4 regions of the Streptomyces sp. NBC_00258 genome follow, and region 1 is predicted to be linked to each of the others. Evidence: riboswitches for the same ligand, from Rfam matches in the RefSeq annotation. Region 1 holds a riboswitch; each other region holds the start of a gene.

Region 1 (2,194 bases):
CCGGGGTGGCAGCGCCGTAGCCGGGGTTCGAAACGCCGTATCCCGGATTCGCAGCACCGTCCGAACCGATGGGCAGGCCCGTGCCGATCGGCGTACGGACGTCGATGGACGGAGCCATACCGAACGACAGGTCCGGGCCCATCGGCAGATCCATGCCGATCGACGGAACCGGAGCGATCGACGGAGCCGGAGCAGCGGGCAGACCCATGCCGAGCGTCAGGTCCGGGCCGCCCAGGGCGTCGACGGACAGCCCCGTGCCGAAACCGGCCGACTGCGGCTGTGACTGCCACCATTCGGCCTCGGCCTGGCGGTAGCCCTGTCCCTCGGTGGTGGCCCAGGCGGTCTCCGTCCGCGGGGGTTCGATGGCCGCCACCGGCGTGCTCCGCCGGGCGGTGTGCGCGGACAGCAGTTCACGGGCCTTCGCGAGCTTGCTCTGGTTCCGCTGCTTGGAGGTCTTCAGCGACTGCCGCGGATCGGCGACCAGCGCGGGCATGACCTCGGTGGCCTCCTCACGCGGCTGCGGCACGGCCGGCAGCGCGGCGATCGGACCGGCCGTCAACTCCGCCACGGGCCGCGCGGCTGTCGCGGCGCCGGGTCCGGCGGTCAGCTCCAGGAGGGGTTTGCCCGGCGCTTCCAGCGCGCGGTCGGACGACCGGTCCGCCGGACGCCCACCGGGGCTCTTGGGCCGGGTCCCCGTCTGGTCGCGGTCCGGCATTCTGTCGGGCGGCAGCACGGCGGGGACGAGGGGCCCCAGTTGCGAGCGCCCGACGTCGAACCACTGCTTGGCACGATCACTCAGGGCAGGGGCGGCGGCGACCGTGTCGGCGCGCCCACGCCCGGTGTCGGGCCCGGGCGTCACACGCTCACGCGACCGCCCCGAGCTCATCGCCCGGGTCGCGTTGTAGTTCCCGCTGACGGTCTCGGCCTGGTCGTAGAGGCTGCTGATCCGCTGCTGGACCTCTTCGCGACTCGGCCCCTCGTCTCCTCTTTCGGGCGAGGAGCCGCCTGCCGAGGAGTACAGGTCCACTGAGGTGGCGGCCGCCGTCGCGAGGGCGGGCCGGGGTATGCCCGGGAGGTTGCTGCCTCCGGGGCGCGGGGTTCGTTCCGGCGCGATGGGAGCCGTACTCCTTCCGTGCACCGCCTACCGAGTTAGCTGTCGGGTTCGGGCGAGGAATCCGGAAGGTATGCCCTACGGCCCTTGCCCTGTCGGGCGGTTGGGCCGATTCACCCCAAAGTTCGGTTGGGTCCCCGGTTCCGGCTGCCGCGAGGGGCACCGGATTCGGCGGAGGCCGCGCGACCCGGCGAGGTTCACCGGAGGGAGTCGTGCGTCCTGTCCGTCAACTTAGCCAACATGTGCACCTCGTGTGAAGATTGAAGTGCGAAGTGTCCGATATATAACTGTGACCTTCGTCGTACCGGGTCGAGACATCGCCGGACTTCGGCGACTTCTCACGGTTCGCCACTTCAGCCACTTCCCCTACTCCGGCTACTCCTCCAGCGAGAGGGCGAACACATGGGCCCTGGCCGGACCGGAAGGCGCGGTCAGCGTGATCGCGGTGACCCGCCTGCTCGCGTCGAGGTCGATCACCTGGTGGAAGAGGGCCGCCTTGGTGGCCAACGGCCCGGTGCGCGTGTGGATCTGGCCGGTGGTCACCGCCTCGGTCTCGCCGTACTCGGGGCCGGAGGCCAGCCAGTTGGTGAGCGCGAACGACGCGGCCTCGCTCGTTCCGTCGGCGTACCGGACCACCGCGGGGACGGTCACGGCGGCCGTGTCGCCCGCGCCGAGCACGTGCAGCTTGGTGAACGCACGTTGTGCGCCCTGCGGGACGGCGATCTCCTGCCCGGCCGCCACGAGGTTGTTGTTCGTTCCCTCGCTGCCGTTGGTGAAGAGGAAGGCGATCCCGTTGTCCGTCGTCTGCCCGGTCTGGGGGAGTTGGGCCATGGGGTACGTACGGCCGGTGCCGTCGAAGTCCCCGTCGCCGTAGTACATCTCGGTGGTGATGCCGTCGTTGTCGAAGTGTCCGGTGAGATCGAGCTGGGTGACGGTTCCGCTCTGCGGCGGTTCCGGCAGCCCCCACGGGTCGGCCGGCACGGTCACCTTCACCGGGGCGATCCTCAGGTCCGGCCGCGAGCCGGCGGGGTGGATCACCGCCTCCGCGTCGCGGGCCAGGTCGAGTTCGACGACGCCGTCGCC
Region 2 (2,194 bases), 3.4 Mb from region 1:
TCATCGGGGGCGACCTGTACGCCGTGCAGGACACCCCGCACGGCGTACGGCTCCTCGTGGGCGACGTACGGGGCAAGGGCATGGGAGCGGTCGCCGTCGTGGCCGTGCTGATCGGTGCCTTCCGTGAGGCCGCCGAGCAGGAGTCGACCCTGGAGGCGGTCGCCCAGCGGCTGGAGCGGGCGCTCGCGCGCGGGGGCGTCCGGCGCGACACCATCGAGCTCGTCGAGGACTTCACCACCGCCGTGCTCGCCGAGATCCCGCACGGCACCCCGGTCGTACGCCTCGTGAACCGCGGCCACCCCGGGCCCCTCCTGCTGTACGGCGACGGGGAGGTGCGCACGCTCGCCGCGGCGGAGCCCGCGCTGCCGCTCGGGACGGGGGAGTTGGGGACCTGGCCCGACCGCGCGCAGGAGGAGGAGTTCCCGGGCGGGGCCATGCTGCTCTTCCACACGGACGGGCTGTCCGAGGCGCGGGACCGGCGAGGCGTCTTCTTCGATCCGGCGCGGCGACTGTCCGGGCGGGGCTTTCCCGGGCCCGACGCGTTGCTCGCCGCGGTACTGGACGACGTCCTGCGGCACACCGGGGGCGGCGGTGCCACCGACGACATGGCACTGCTCGCGGTGCGGCGGCCGTGAAAGCACGGCAGTCGCGAGGGCACGGCGGCAGTCGCGATTGCGGCCGGCGTGAGATACATCGCTCTTGCGGCGACCTTTATCACCGTTGGTAGTCGAACGGAATCCCTCCGCTCAACAACTGACGCACCATCAACAGGACTCCCGTACCTGAATGGCGATCAACTCGCCCGATTTACCCCGCTCATGACCTGAAAGTCCAGGCCAAGAGCCTTAACGATCATCAGGAACAGCTTGGAATCCGGTGCCCGGGTCTATTAACGTTCGATAACGCAGCGCGGTCGTCCCAGCCGTCACAAGAGTCGGCTCCGTGCGCACGCGCCGAATCCCGCAAGGGAACCGGGGAACCACCACTTGGGGTGAATCGCACGTCATTCGCGGTGTAGCGCACCGCGGGTTGACGCGCGTAGGAGACCTTCCTGCTCCGAACCCGTCAGCTAACCCGGTAGGCGAGAAGGAAGGAAAGGAGTGCGCCTACGTGGCGTCCAACCGGTCTGCCCCCACACCCTCGTTCGTGCCGGATGAGTTGACGGGTGAGTCCTCGGGTGAGAAGAAGCCCGACACCTTCGCCTACGGCGCCCGTAAGGACGAGGAGACGTGGGAGGTCTGGAATCCCAGCGCGGAGACCGTCCTTCCCGTCCGCGGCAGGCACCGCGTCTCCAAGCAGCGCGGCGGAGGACTCGCCCGTAGCTCGACCGTTCTGGGCGTCGGTGTCATAGCCGCCGTCGGTGCGGGTGGCATGGCCACCGCGCAGACCGGCAAGCCTCCGGTGTCGATCTCGATCCCCGACCTGCCGAACGTCGGCTCGCCGTTCTCGGACGACGACGCCCCCGAGGGCTCCAGCACCCCGATCACCGCCGTCGGCCTCACCACCGCCGACGCCGAGCAGGGCAACTCGGACGCGGGCGAGGCCCTGCGGGCCCGCATCATGCTCCAGGCCGAGCAGCAGCAGGACCAGGTGGACCGCGAGGCCCAGGAGGCCGCCGAGTCCGCCGCCGCGAAGAAGGCCGCCACGCTGGCCGCCAAGGAGCGGGACGCCGCCGAGGCCAAGGTCGCCGCCGCCAAGAAGAAGGCGGACCAGGAGGCCAAGGAGAAGGCCGAGGCCGCGCGCCTCGCCGAACTCGCCAAGCAGTTCACGCTGCCCACCTCCTCGTACACGATCACCTCGACCTTCGGGCAGTCCGGTGCGCTGTGGTCGTCCGGTCAGCACACGGGTCTGGACTTCGCCGCTCCCACGGGTACCCCGATCAAGGCCGTTCACAGCGGCACGATCAAGGAAGCCGGCTGGAACGGCTCGTACGGCTACCGCACGGTCCTCGAACTCGATGACGGTACGGAGGTCTGGTACGCGCACCAGTCGTCGATCGGTGTCAGCGTCGGGCAGAAGGTGAACACCGGCGACATCATCGGCCGCGTGGGCGCGACCGGCAACGTCACCGGGGCGCACCTCCACCTCGAGGTCCACACCAGCGGTGGCGACGGCATCGACCCGATGGCCTGGCTGCGGGGCAAGGGGCTCACCCCGTAAGGCGGGCTCACCCCGTAAGCGGGCCCGACCCGTT
Region 3 (2,194 bases), 1.8 Mb from region 1:
AATCTCTCATGTCTGAGTAGAGGTATACGGCTTCTAGATTCACGGCTCCGTCGCGCAAGACAATATCTTTAGTCTCCGGGACCGATCGCCCATCGCGTTGTTTCCATGTATGCCCAACAACTTCAGTCAGTGCTGCGTCAATGTCACTCCTGAGTCCCATGGCTCCCTCTAGCGCACTCTCGACTTCTAGGCATCATTGGGTGGTATACCAGCAGATGGGGGTGACTGTCCGGCAAACGAGGGGTTTGACTAACAGTCCCGACCTCAAACGCCCATGTTCCTCTGGTCGGCATCCCAGGCAGACGTGCCAGATTCGTGCCAGGTCGTGCGGGAAACCACGGGGAACACCGGGGAACGCAGACTGTGGGCTTCAGACGCCGACAGCGTTCCGCCGCAGGTCAGCAAGCTTCCCACCCGCGAGGCACGCGAGCTTCCCAAGCTGAGGGTTCTGCGCGGCTGGACGGCATCTGCTGGCACCAACCTGAACCTTCTCGATCATGAAAGGAGAGGCCTTGGTCTGGGTTCCAAGGCCTCTCCCCCGGGTCCGCCAACGTCCTGTCACGGGGTTGCCGTGAAGACCTGGGTTCCGGTATCCCCGATGGATGGAGGGTGACTGCCGGAAATCGGGTTGACCTGTGTGATCAGGACCAGATATAAGTCAAGATCACGAAGATGACGATCAGAAGACCGAGGGTCGTCCCTCCAGCGGTCTTCATGGCCTCGTAGTACGAGACCCCCTCCATGGCCCGATGGAGGACACCCGCGAAGCCGCCGACGATGATCGCGGCCAGGATCGCGATGACCGCGTCGGTCTTCTTGTTCCTCGGGGGCTGCGGAGCCCCTGGGAGCTGCGGGCTGTTCTGCGTTGCCGTCATGGCTCGCTGCACCTTCGTCAACCGCCTGTGAAGGATGACCTGTCGGATTCGGGCTGGCGAAGTTGCCCGGCCGCTGACGCGGCTTCACCCCAAGGGCTGCTCGGCCCGGTCATGGCGTGACCGTCCCGGCGACCCGTCGTGCCTGGGTCCTCCACTCCTGCCGATCCCATGAAGAGACCGGTCATCCGGACGGCGGCAGGACTCGGCGTCCGCCCGGACCGCCCCACCTCCGTCGGTGAGGACTTGTGACGAGGATCATCTACGGCTACTTGGGAGTAACGCGAACTCGGAACCGTATTTGTGGGGTTACTCACCACTCACCCGATCGGGTGGACATGATGGCCAATCACCCAAGGTCAAAAGGACTTTGACGTTGTATCAGGTCAGCACGTTGCAGGAGTCCACGTGTGCCGTCGACGTGGTTCCGGACGGAGCTATGCGGCCCCGTGCTCGATGGCCTCCAGAGAGTTCCGACGGATCCCCTCCCGCTGGCCTCCGTATCAATTTCCGTCTCATTCAGTCCCGTTCACGGTCGTTCAGACCAGACCCAAAGCCTTCCGGCATCAACGCCCCCCATGAACGCAGATGAACGCCCCTGCACCCGCCCCAACACCTAACCAACACAGTTGGAAAGCGTGTTGCTGTCTGCCAAGGGGCGGGCAGTTACGAGTGAGTCACGAGAGGATGCATGCGGTCCGCTAGCCGCCATGATCTCCGATTATGGAATGGCTCTCCCTTGTGATCACCCTGCTGACAGCGTTGGCTGCCTCAGGCGTCGCGATCTGGCAGGTGCGCACGCAGCGAGTCCGACAGGTCGAGGACTTCTACATTGCGCGCTACTGGTCGTTGCTGGACCGGTTGTCGACCCGCACTCTTCGAGGCGTAGACGCTGGCGCCTTGGACGAGGAAGAGGAGGTACCGATACGGCTCTACTTTCGCCTGAGCGAGGACGAGGCCGACCTGCGGGCTCAAGGCTGGGTCTCGGACGACACTTGGCGTGACTGGGGCGGCGCCATCCACGCACAGATGCATCGTCCGGCGTTCGACCGTCTCTGGGCCGAGACCCTCCGGGATTCGGATGCTGGGCGCGACTACGAGTTCAGGCATCTGCGCCAACTTTGGCTCGACGCCGCCTATGACCCGGCGCCAACTCGCACCAGCCGCCAGTGGTTGCGCCGAACTCCGTGGCGAAGGCCCCCGACAGGACACCGACCACCGGCGCCGTGAGGTCGACCGCACCCAAGCGCACCAGATCGGGCGGGGAACAGCGGGGAACCACGGTGAAAGCGACCGAGCCCAAAGAGGCCATAACCCGACCA
Region 4 (2,194 bases), 7.3 Mb from region 1:
CCGGTACAGCCCGCGAGAGCCGACTGAGTGCCGTGCCCCACTGGTGGCGTGAAGGCGCCCGCTAGTCCTCGCCGGCGGAGCTCTGCATCAGGTGGGGGAGGAGCGCCCACAGCCCCGCGCAGACGACCAGCGTGGTCGCACCGGCCGCGATACCGCCCGCCCGGTTCGTCGCCACGTCCACGACGAGCAGGACCGAACCGGAGAGGGCGAACGCGAGCACGCCGAGTCCGATCTGGGCCAGGTGCGAGGAGGCGTTCACGACCTGCGGCTTGGCGCCCTGCTGGAAGAGCCGGCGATGGAGCGCGGCCGGGGCCGTGAAGAGCGCGGCGGCCAGCACCGAGAGCAGCAGCGTGACGACGTACGTGGCGCGCTGGAACGAGTCCAGGGAGGGGAAGCGCGGGGTGAACGCGAGGGTGAGCAGGAATGCGAAGAGGATCTGCACCCCGGTCTGCGTGACCCGCAGTTCCTGGAGCAGTTCGTTGAAGTTGCGGTCGGCGCGCTCGAGCCGGGTCTCGTTGCGCTCCTCGTGGTGATGAAGGTCGCCCATAGGTGAAGGAGTAACCACTCAGCCGCGAATATCACGCTCCGGGCCCCGGGAGGGGGCCGCGGCGATCACCGCGGCCACCTCCCGGGCGGGTCACCTGACCCGGCCGTACCAGACGCTCTTCGTCCAGATCTTCTGGAGCTTCACCACTTCCCCGGTCTTCGGGGAGTGCCAGATCCGTCCCTTCCCGGCGTAGATGCCGACGTGGTAGACGTTCCGGCCCGAGTGGAAGAAGACCAGGTCTCCCTGCTTGCGGTTCGAAGCGGAGACATGGTTCGTCTTGTTGTACTGCGCGGCGGCCGTACGCGGCAGGGACTTGCCCGCCTTCTTGAACGAGTAGAGCGTGAGGCCGGAGCAGTCGAAGCGCTTGGGCCCCACGGCTCCGTACTTGTACGGGGAGCCCTTCTTGGAGGCCGCCACCTGGAGTGCCTTCGTCGCGGGTGTGGCCGCTTCAGCGCCGGACGTGAATCCGGGGGCCACGATGCCGCCGCCGACAGCGGCGATGGTGAGAGCCGATGCGGTACCGGCCCTGCTGAACAGCGACGGGACACGATTGAGCGCAGTCATGCGCAACCCTTCGTCAGCCGCCTGTGAAGGATGACCTGTCGGATTCGGGCTGGCGAAGTTGCCCGGCCGCTGACGCGGCTTCACCCCAAGGGCTGCTCGGCCCGGTCATGGCGTGACCGTTCCGGCGACCCGTCGTGCCTGGGTCCTCCACTCCTGCCGATCCACTTCTGTCGACCGGTCATCCGGGCGGCGGCAGGACTCGGCGTCCGCCCGGATCGCCCCGCCGCTTGTGGCGGGGGCTTGTCGTCGGAAGGGATCTTGACGCACGGATGTCCCAAAAGCCGAGCGGAATCGGCGATTTGTGGGCTTACTCACCACTCACCCGTTCGGGTGGACAGCCTTTCCCACGGGAGGGCTCGAGGGGGTCGACGACCCTCGTACCAGCACCGGAACGTCTGATTCCGTACGGAGGCTACGCGGGTTGCGCAACTCCCACGGGCCTGTAAAAGCAGCTCTGACTACGCTGTTCGGTGGTACGCCTTTCGGTCCGTTTGAACCCTGACCCGGACGTCTCGTCAGATGCCTGCGTGACGCCGGGTCCGTGGCGGTACGTCAGCTGTCGGAGCGCGGCGGTAGCGCGATCCGGCCCGCTCGGCGCTCACCGTCGAGTACGCGCAGCGCCCGCGCCAGGGTCGGCGCGTGCACCTCGTGCTCGCCGCGCTGGTGCATCAGGGCCAGCGCGTCACGCAGCGCGGTGGCCCTGCCCACCAGGGCCTGGGCCGCGCGCAGCCCCCGGTAAGTGTCCCCGGAATGGGCCGGGTTGATCCGGCCGAGCAGGTCGACCACTTCGAGGTAACGGTCGATCAGCTCGGCCTCCGCGCGGGTCAGGGCCGGCAGCGGCGGCAACTCGGGTGGGAGCATCGGCCGCTCACCTCGCGCCGCGTGCGCTCTGGGTGGACTTCCGGCTCGAGACGATCCGGTCGATCAGTCCGTACTCCAGCGCCGCCTGCGCGTCCAGGATCTTGTCCCGCTCGATGTCCGCGCCGATCCGCTCCCGGCTCTGACCCGTGTGCCGGGCGAGCATCTCCTCCAGCTGCCCACGGGTACGCATCAACTCGTCGGCCTGAATGGCCAGGTCGGACG

The links. A riboswitch is a leader RNA that binds a small molecule or an ion and turns the genes downstream of it on or off. The one in region 1 is predicted to bind cyclic di-AMP.
Region 2: another riboswitch for cyclic di-AMP. It lies ahead of OG718_RS26960 (M23 family metallopeptidase); the one in region 1 lies ahead of OG718_RS12050 (C40 family peptidase).
Region 3: another riboswitch for cyclic di-AMP. It lies ahead of OG718_RS19715 (hypothetical protein); the one in region 1 lies ahead of OG718_RS12050 (C40 family peptidase).
Region 4: another riboswitch for cyclic di-AMP. It lies ahead of OG718_RS44310 (C40 family peptidase); the one in region 1 lies ahead of OG718_RS12050 (C40 family peptidase).

What each region holds. Positions count from the first base shown of each region.
Region 1 covers NZ_CP108081.1:2,639,090-2,641,283, forward strand. Annotated here, with positions in the region: gene OG718_RS12050 (C40 family peptidase) at 1-1,138, opposite strand, end outside; cyclic di-AMP (ydaO/yuaA leader) riboswitch at 1,123-1,295, opposite strand; gene OG718_RS12055 (glycosyl hydrolase family 95 catalytic domain-containing protein) at 1,487-2,194, opposite strand, start outside.
Region 2 covers NZ_CP108081.1:6,078,620-6,080,813, reverse strand. Annotated here, with positions in the region: gene OG718_RS26965 (PP2C family protein-serine/threonine phosphatase) at 1-635, shown strand, start outside; cyclic di-AMP (ydaO/yuaA leader) riboswitch at 942-1,099, shown strand; gene OG718_RS26960 (M23 family metallopeptidase) at 1,111-2,160, shown strand.
Region 3 covers NZ_CP108081.1:4,459,463-4,461,656, forward strand. Annotated here, with positions in the region: gene OG718_RS19715 (hypothetical protein) at 642-875, opposite strand; cyclic di-AMP (ydaO/yuaA leader) riboswitch at 883-1,064, opposite strand; gene OG718_RS19720 (hypothetical protein) at 1,614-2,102, shown strand.
Region 4 covers NZ_CP108081.1:9,954,617-9,956,810, forward strand. Annotated here, with positions in the region: gene OG718_RS44300 (ATP-binding protein) at 1-27, shown strand, start outside; gene OG718_RS44305 (DUF6328 family protein) at 62-547, opposite strand; gene OG718_RS44310 (C40 family peptidase) at 638-1,111, opposite strand; cyclic di-AMP (ydaO/yuaA leader) riboswitch at 1,115-1,248, opposite strand; gene OG718_RS44315 (hypothetical protein) at 1,664-1,972, opposite strand; gene OG718_RS44320 (ATP-dependent Clp protease proteolytic subunit) at 1,980-2,194, opposite strand, start outside.